One region of the Hydrogenophaga sedimenti genome, then DNA from elsewhere that is predicted to be linked to it. Evidence: riboswitches for the same ligand, from Rfam matches in the RefSeq annotation. Region 1 holds a riboswitch; the other holds the start of a gene.
What was found. A riboswitch is a leader RNA that binds a small molecule or an ion and turns the genes downstream of it on or off. The one in region 1 is predicted to bind cobalamin.
Positions count from the first base shown of each region.

Region 2: another riboswitch for cobalamin. It lies ahead of ACS5NL_RS10315 (TonB-dependent receptor domain-containing protein); the one in region 1 lies ahead of cobM (precorrin-4 C(11)-methyltransferase).

Region 1 covers NZ_JBPZHA010000018.1:38,908-43,088, forward strand. Annotated here, with positions in the region: gene ACS5NL_RS21605 (precorrin-8X methylmutase) at 1-76, opposite strand, end outside; gene ACS5NL_RS21610 (sirohydrochlorin chelatase) at 73-963, opposite strand; gene cobM (precorrin-4 C(11)-methyltransferase) at 960-1,742, opposite strand; cobalamin riboswitch at 2,052-2,293, opposite strand; gene ACS5NL_RS21620 (glutathione S-transferase family protein) at 2,378-3,067, opposite strand; gene gntR (HTH-type transcriptional regulator GntR) at 3,190-4,181, opposite strand, start outside.
Region 2 covers NZ_JBPZHA010000005.1:186,376-190,556, reverse strand. Annotated here, with positions in the region: gene rraA (ribonuclease E activity regulator RraA) at 1-321, shown strand, start outside; gene ACS5NL_RS10335 (sulfite exporter TauE/SafE family protein) at 350-1,165, opposite strand; RNA gene ssrS (6S RNA) at 1,298-1,478, opposite strand; gene ACS5NL_RS10325 (cell division protein ZapA) at 1,550-1,927, opposite strand; gene ACS5NL_RS10320 (DUF904 domain-containing protein) at 1,924-2,154, opposite strand; cobalamin riboswitch at 2,205-2,460, shown strand; gene ACS5NL_RS10315 (TonB-dependent receptor domain-containing protein) at 2,539-4,181, shown strand, end outside.

The DNA of each region.
Region 1 (4,181 bases):
TGATGGCGAAGCTGTCGTGCTCGATGGCCTGGCCGGCCCGGGTGAGCTGTTCGGTGATGGTGTTGACCGTGCTCATGCAGGCAACACCTCGGGAGCGTGGGCGTGCACCTGCACGGTGGCGTGCGTGTGCTCGTGGGAGTGGCCATGCCCCAGGTCGTGCGCGATCTCGCGGTAGCTGCAGCCGTCGCAGGGCAGCTTGCTGTCGGGCACACCGGCCAGCAGGTCGTGCACACGCTGCTCGAGCAGTTCGAAGATTTCCTTCTCGAAGCCGAAGTGCGTGCCGCAGGCGAAACGGATCTGCGGGTACTGCAGGCGCAGGTGTTCGACCTGGCGGTGGATGCGCTGCATCAGCGTGCCGGTGTAGAGGTAGTACGGCAGCACCACCACCTGCCGCATGCCGATCAGCACCTGGCGCTGCACCACGCGCTCCAGCCGCGGCCAGGTGATGCCGGTGAACGCCAGCTCCACCAGCTCGTGGTCGCCCTCCTCCTGCAGCCAGCGCGCCATCTTGGCCATGTCGCCGTTGGCGCCGCGGTCGGACGAACCGCGCCCCAGCAGCACCACGCCGGTGGTGGTCGGATCGGGCATGTCCAGTTCGGCCATGGCCCTGCGCAGGCGGCGCTTGAGGATGGCCAGGATGGGGTCGCAGGCCGTCAGGTGCGGGCCGTAGTGGAACGCCACACCCGGCAGGTGCTCGCGCGCGTGTTCGATCGCTTCCGGAATCTCCATCTTCACGTGGCCGGCCGCGTTCAGGATCAGCGGCAGCACCAGCACGCGCCGGCTGTTTCTGGCGGCGGCCAGCAGGCCGTCTTGCAGCGAGGGCGGCGCGAATTCGATGAAGCAGACCTCGATGCGCCAGTCCGGCTGGCGCGCCTGCCATTGCGCGACGAAGTCGCGGATTTCCTGGTTGCCGGATTCCTCGCGCGAGCCGTGGCCCACGAGCAGGATGGTGGTGTCTTTCATGTCGTGGCTTTCCTGAAACGGTGGGTGAAACTGGGGTCGTAGAGGCGGGACCGGGTGAGTTCCGGCCACTGGCGCGCGCCCAGCGTGGGGCTGGCGATCACCATGGCCTGGCTGACGATGCCGGCCTCGCGGCACCGCTGTTTGATGGTGGCCAGCGTGCCGCGCACGATGCGCTCCTCGCCGGGCCAGCTGGCCTTGTGCACCACCAGCACCGGCGCGTCCTCGGCCCAGCCGGCGGCGCGCAGCCCGGCCTCCACCTTGTGCAGCAAGGTGATGGACAGGAAGATGCACAGCGTCGTGCGGTGCGCCGCCAGGGCCGCCAGGTCTTCGCCCTCGGGCATGGGCGTGCGGCCCTCGACCCGGGTGAAGATGGTGGTCTGCGTCACCTCCGGCAGCGTGAAGCTCTCGACCGCCGCCGCCGCCGAGGCCATGGCGGACGACACCCCCGGCACCACCGCCACCGGCACGCCCGCGGCGTCCAGCGGCTGCACCAGCTCGATCAGGGCGCCGTAGAGCGCCGGGTCGCCGGTCTGCAGCCGCACCACGGTGTCGCAGCGCGCGGCATGTGCGATCAGCCAGGCCGACATCTGCTCCAGCGTCATGTCCTTGCTGTCGGCGATCACGCAACCCGGCGGCGCCCAGCGGGTCGCCGCCTCATTCACCAGCGACCCGGCGAACAGGATGGCGCCCGCACGCGCCACCAGGTCGCGCCCCTTGACCGTGATCAGCTCCGGGTCTCCAGGACCCGCGCCAACGAACCAGACCGTTCCGGCACCCATGGTGTGCTCGCGGTCAGGTGGTCGGGTGAAGGCGGTGTTTCAGCGACCGGCGGTGGCGAACGGCCAGACCTGGTTCGATGTGCATGAAGTGACTCCTTGGGTTGAACGCGTCAGACACAACGCGGATGGCAATGGCATGCCCAAGGGAGAGGCGACGGGTGGTTTCGACGGCGAACGGGAAGCCCGGGGCGAGCGAACGCACAAGCGTTGGCTCAAGCTCGCAAAAGCAGCGTAGGGACAAAGGAGGACACCGGCGAAGACCCCTCACCGCCTTCCCCGACGGTGTTTGGGTAATACAGCCACGCCAGGGGCGCAGCTTCCTTGTTGGCCGGTATCCGGGCTGACAGAACGTTCCTCAAAGCCTTCCCGGTGTGAACCAGTGGCGACATTTTGAGAAATGGGGGACTTCGGCAATGCCTTGGCCCACCCGTCTGCTTACCGTTGCGGGGGCAGCGCAGGTTAGGTTCGTCCGGGTGGGACTCCCCCTCCTGCTTCCCGTTGAACTGCCATGTCTGAACGACACGGCGAGCACCAACACGGGCATTCTATACCCGAGCTTTGTGGCAGCGGCACGCGAGGGGCCGGGTTCCGCAACGGCCGGTCCAGGTCGCGCCGGTTCGCCGATCGCGCGCTTCTCAGGCCGCGGCCGGGTCGAAGAAGCGCCGTGACAGGCCGGCTCGCCCGGGATAGAACTTGAACCACGGGCGGGCCTGATCGATGACCAGCGCCACCGAAGGATGGGCCATCAGCCGCTCGACATAGGCCGCCAGGTGGACCTGCTCCGGCAGCAACGGCACGTAGGTCACGGCGTAGAACAGGGAGGGCGCTGCGGCGCAGTCGGCCATGCTGAATGCGTTGCCGCTCACCCAGGTCCGCCCGTCGAGATGCCGGTCGATGAACGCGTAGGCGGTCGACAGCTGCTGGCGCGCCTGGTCCACGTTGAGTGCGTCCCGGTCAGCCTCGGGACGCAGGAGGTCGGCGGTGAGCGCCTGCATGGGCGTCATCACGTACAGGTCGAACAGGCGGTCCCACAGGCGCACGTCGATCGCGGCGTCCGGGTCCGGAGGAATCAGCGTGCGACCGGGAGCGGCATGGTGCCGCTGCAGGTACTCGATGATGATGCTGGTCTCCGGGACGGGCCGCCCCTGGTCCACCAGCAACGGCATCTTGCCCGTCGGCCACAGGGCCAGGTACGCCGCACGCTCCGCCGGGTCTCCCAGATTCAGCAACTGCCTGTCGAACCCGATCCCCAGCACGTCGAGTGCGATCAGCACCTTTTGGCAATAGGAAGAGAGCGGGTGGTAATGCAGGGTGGGTGTCGTCATGAAGGCCTCGGTGTTTTCCGTACCCGGGAAATATAGGACCGACCACCCGCCGCGTCGAGAGCCCGCCACCGGGCGCGACAGCGGTCCATCGTGCCGGAGGACGCCCCGCCGGCCGGAGCGCCTCAGCTGCTCTGGCGCACGCGCAGTTCGAAGCCCAGATCCACCGAGTGGGCAGGAAGCGCCTCCCCCCGCATCAGGGCCAGCAGCATCTGCGCACTGGCTTCGCCGATGGCGCCGCGTGGCGTGGCCACCGTGGTCAGCGGCGGCAGCATCTGGTCGCTGCCCGAAAGGTCGTTGAAACCCGCCACGGCCACTTGCTGCGGAACCGGCACCCCCAGTCGCAAGGCCGCCAGCAGGCCACCCTGGGCCAGGTCGTCGTTGCAGAAGAACACCGCGTCGCAGTCCGGATGCGCTCCCAGCAACTGCGCAAACAGTTCGCCACCCAGCGCCATGGACGAAGGGCGGGCGTCCAGCAGTTCGAGGGCCGGGTCGTACAGCCCGGCCGCACCGAGTGCGCGGCGGTAACCCTCGGCGCGCTGCAGGGTCCGCGGGTCCAGCTGGGCAGCGACGAAGGCGATGCGCCGCCGACCACGGTCCAGCAGGTGGCGGGTGATGGCGGCACCCGCGTCGGTCTGGGAGAAGCCGACGCAGTAGACCTCGGGCGCGGGTGAAAGCGCCATCAGGTGCACGCAGGGCACTCCGCTGCGGTCGATCAGTTCGCGCGTGCGTGCGTTGTGGTCGATGCCGGTCACCAGCAGGCCCGCCGGCCGGTGCAGCAGCTGTTCGCGCAGCAACTGCTCCTCTTCGTCGGGGTCGTAATGGGTGATGCCAATCAGCGTCTGGTAGCCCGAAGGGCGCAGTGTGCGCTGCACCGCTTCCAGCAGGTCGACGAACAGCGCGTTGGACAGCATGGGAATGAGCACCGCGACGTGCGAGCTGTGTCTCGACGCCAGGGCGCGTGCCGCCGGGTCGGGCATGTAGCGCAGTTCGGCGGCCGCGGCCCTCACCCGCTCGGCCAGCAGCGGGTCCACCGTGCGCTCGCCCCGCAGCGTGCGGGAGACAGTGATGGGGCTGACGCCAGCCAGGGCGGCCACGTCGGCCAGGGTGACCCGGC
Region 2 (4,181 bases), on a different contig from region 1:
GAGGGGCGCGTGCTCGTGGTGGACGGTGGCGCGTCGTTGCGCCGCGCGCTGCTGGGGGGCAACCTCGGCGCAGCCGCTGCGCGCAACGGATGGGCGGGTCTGCTGATCGACGGCTGTGTGCGTGATGTCGCCGAACTGGTGGTGTGCGAGACCGGCATCCGTGCGCTGGCTTCGATGCCCCTGCCGACGGACCGCCGCAACCAGGGCCTGCGCGACGTTGTCGTGCGCATCCAGGGGGTGGCCGTGCGACCTGGTGAATGGCTCTACGCCGATGAGGACGGCACCGTGATCGCCGACCGACCGCTGCATCCTGTCGGCTGAGCCGGGCGCCGCTTCCGCGCGGCGGCGGTCAGGCGGTCAGGCCCTTGTAGAGCATGTAGGCGGCCAGCAGATAGAGCACACCGGCGAACGCGCGCTTGAGCGACTTCACGGGCAGCGCGTGGGCGGCCTTGGCGCCGAGGGGGGCCATCAGCACACTCGCCGCGCCGATGACGGCCAGCGCCGGCACGAAGACATAGCCGACAGAGCCCGCCGGCAGGTCGGGCACGCCCTGTCCTGCGATCACGTAACCGATGGCGTTGGCCAGCGCGATCGGAAAGCCCAGGGCCGCACTGGTGGCGACCGCGTTGTGGATCGCCACGTTGCACCAGGTCATGAAGGGCACGCTGATGAAGCCACCACCGGCGCCCACCAGTCCCGAGAGAAAGCCGATCACCGTGCCCGCGCCCAGCTGGCCAGCGGCGCCGGGCAGGGTGCGGGAGGCCTGCGGCTTCTTGTCCAGCAGCATCTGGGTGGCGGAGAAGCCGACGAAGAGGGCGAACAGCAGTGCCAGCGAGCCGCCCTTGAGCAGAGCGAACACCCCCAGGCTGGCGATGGCCGCACCGATCACGATGCCGGGCGCCAGTCGCCGCACGATGTCCCAGCGCACGGCGCCGCGTTGGTGGTGGGCCCGCACGCTGGAGATCGATGTGAACACGATGGTCGCCATCGACGTCGCGATCGCCATCTTCACCGCCAGCCCGCCGGGCACGCCGCGGTGCGACAGGATTGCACTGATGAACGGCACCATCACCATGCCGCCGCCAATACCCAGCAGCCCCGCCAGGAAGCCGGAGCACAGCCCCAGCAGGGCGAATTCAACGATCAGCAGTGGTTCGAGGAACATGAAGGAAGGTCTCCGGAGCGCGTGCCCGATCCAGAGTGGCCGTGGACCCGGCTTCGCCGGTCCACAAGCCACGTCCCCCTTCCCGAAGGAGAGGGGGGAAGCCGCGAAGCGGCGCAGGGGGGAGTGGGGAATTAGGTGTCTGCAGATGCCGCCGGACCGTCATCCTGAACCGGGGGTTCAGGTGGGCGAGGGCAACGGGGCTTCGGGTTCATCTGACGCGAGACGCTCACACCAACCACGTTATGTACCAAGCCCGGGCTCAAAGAGCATTGGTTCAAGGAAATATAAAGCCCGGCGCGCACTGCAGACAGCGAAATTGTAGGCCTCTGCGGGGTCAGTGCCGCTGCGTCTGTCGGAAAAAATTCCTGAGGGCGATGCCGGCGCTCAGATGAGCTGGCCGTCGCTGCCCAGCGCCTGGTCCAGACGCTTGAGCAGATCGTCGACACGGGTCTGTGCAGCCGGATCGTCGGATTCGAGCGCTGCGGCCGGGTTTGTCAGCGGTGCTGGCGTGGACGCGGCAAAGGTCGGCGCCGACAGACTCTGGGCTTCCTTCTGCGACAGCTCGAAGGCGAGGTTGAGCGAGGCGAGCACGGCGATGCGGTCGCGGGCCTTGACCTTGCCGGCGTCGCGGATGCGGCACATGGCCGTGTCCACGCGTTCGACGGCATCCAGCAGCGCGGACTCGCCTCCGGGCGGGCAGGACAGCAGGTAACTCTGGCCCATGATCTGGACCTCGATCTGTTTGGAGGCCGGCTTGTTCATCGGGAGTCTTTCGGTGTCTCCGCCTCGTTGCCGGCCGGCAGCCGGTCGAGCAGGGCATCGATGCGCGAGCGGGCGGCGTTCAGCCGGGACTTGAGCGAATCGCGCTCGGTCCTGAGCGCGGACACCTGGTCCTGCAACAGGGCGTTGGTGCGCTGAAGTTCTTCATGGCGCAGGAGCAGCCGCTCGACGCGCTCGGCGATCAGTTCAAGATGCTTGGGCTCGGCCATGGTGACGACAGTTAAGTAACCCATTGTAGGGTTGCCGCAAGGCCCCCGGGCTTAGAATGCTCGCCGTTGGTGCTCGCAGTGTGGTTCGCATGCCGCAGTTCAACGGGAAGCAGGAGGGAAAGTCCACACCGGACCGACCTAACCTGCGCTGCCCCCGCAACGGTAAACAGACGGGAAACACGGCCATCAGGTCTTGCGTCCCCGCTTTCATCCCGCAGCCACTGGGAGTCCGGTTTTGCCGGCACCCGGGAAGGCGATGAGAGTTGTTCTGTCAGCCCGGATACCGGCCAACACGGTGGTGACACGTTCCCTGGATCCGTCACCGTGACGCCCATGCGCTGTCGGGGAAGACGGCGAGGGCAACCTTCTGTGTCTGTTCATCTCATGTCTTCTCGCGTTTTCAGTGCACGCCTGGCCGTGCTTCCGTTCGCCTGCGCCTTGTCCGTGGCCGCCTGGGCCCAGAAATCCCCATCCGTCGTGGTGGTCAGTGCCACCCGCTCCGAGTTGCCCATCACCGACGTGGTCGCCGACGTGACGCTGGTTGACCGCCTGGCGATCGACCGCTTGGGCGCGGCTTCGGTGTCCGACGTGCTCGAGCGCCTGCCCGGCGTGACCATCAACCGCAATGGCGGCCCTGCCTCGACCACCAACGTTTACCTGCGTGGTGGCGAAAACCGCTTCACCGCGGTGTTCGTGGACGGCGTGCGCATCGACTCGCAATCGACCGGCGGCGCCAGCTGGAACACCATCCCGCTGTCACAGGTCGACCGCATCGAGGTGTTGCGTGGTCCGGCTGCGGCGGTCTATGGTTCTGACGCCATCGGCGGCGTCGTGCAGATCTTCACCCGCCAGGGCGAGACCGGCTTTTTCCCGTCGGTGCGCGTGGGCATCGGCTCACACAACACCCGTGAGGCCAATGCCTCGTTGCGCGGCGGTGAAGGCGCGGTCGACTACGCCTTCGGTCTCGGTGCCGAGCGTAGCGACGGCTTCAACGCCAAGCCCACCGGCAACCCCGACAAGGACGGCTATCGCAACGAATCGTTCTCCGGCCGCCTGGGCTGGAAGCTGACGCCGGACCAGAAGCTGGAAGCCACGCTGCTGGACAACCGCCAGAAGGCCGGTTACGACGGCTTCGCGGCGGGCAAGGACGACCAGGCCAAGAGCCACCTGCAGACCGTGGGCCTGAACTGGAACGCTCGCTGGAGCGACGACTGGAGCACCCGTGTGGGCTTCACCCGTGGCACCGACCGCTACGAGACCTCTCCCTCGACCTACCTCACCGAAACCCAGGTCGAGAGCTGGCTGCTGCGCAACGAGCTGCGCGTCGGCCCTGGTCGCCTGACGGTCGATCTGGAGCGCCGCGAAGACCAGCTGGAAAACGCCAGCACGACGCCCAAGAGCACCGACCGCCACCAGAACGCGCTGGCGGTCGGCTACGGCCTGCGCGCCGGCGACCACACGCTGCAGGCCAACCTGCGCCGCGACGACGACAGCGAGTTCGGCGTCAACAACACCGGCTCTCTGGCCTACGGCTATGCGCTGTCCAAGAGTCTGCAGCTCACCGCCTCGGCCGGTACCGCGTTCCGTGCGCCGACCCTGTTCCAGCGCTTCAGCATCTACGGCACGCCCGACCTCAAGGCCGAGACCGCGCGCAACGTCGAGGCCGGCCTGCGCTGGCAGGAAGGCGTGGGCCGTGCGTCGGTGGTGGTCTACCGCAACCGGGTCAAGGACCTCATCAACTACGTGGATGGCGCCGGCAGCTGCATCAACGGTGTGGGCGATTTCGCCGGCTGCTACGGCAACACCGGCCGCGCCACCTACACCGGCGTGACCCTGTCGGGCGGATCGAAGCTGGGCGAAGTCAACGTCGGCGCATCGCTGGACCTGATGCGTCCGAAGAACGCCGACACCGGGCTGCTGCTGGCGCGCCGCTCCAAGACGCAGGCCACACTGACGGCCGACATGCCGGTCGGCGGCTGGCGCATCGGTGGCGAGGTGCAGCACACCGGCCAGCGCTTCAACGACGC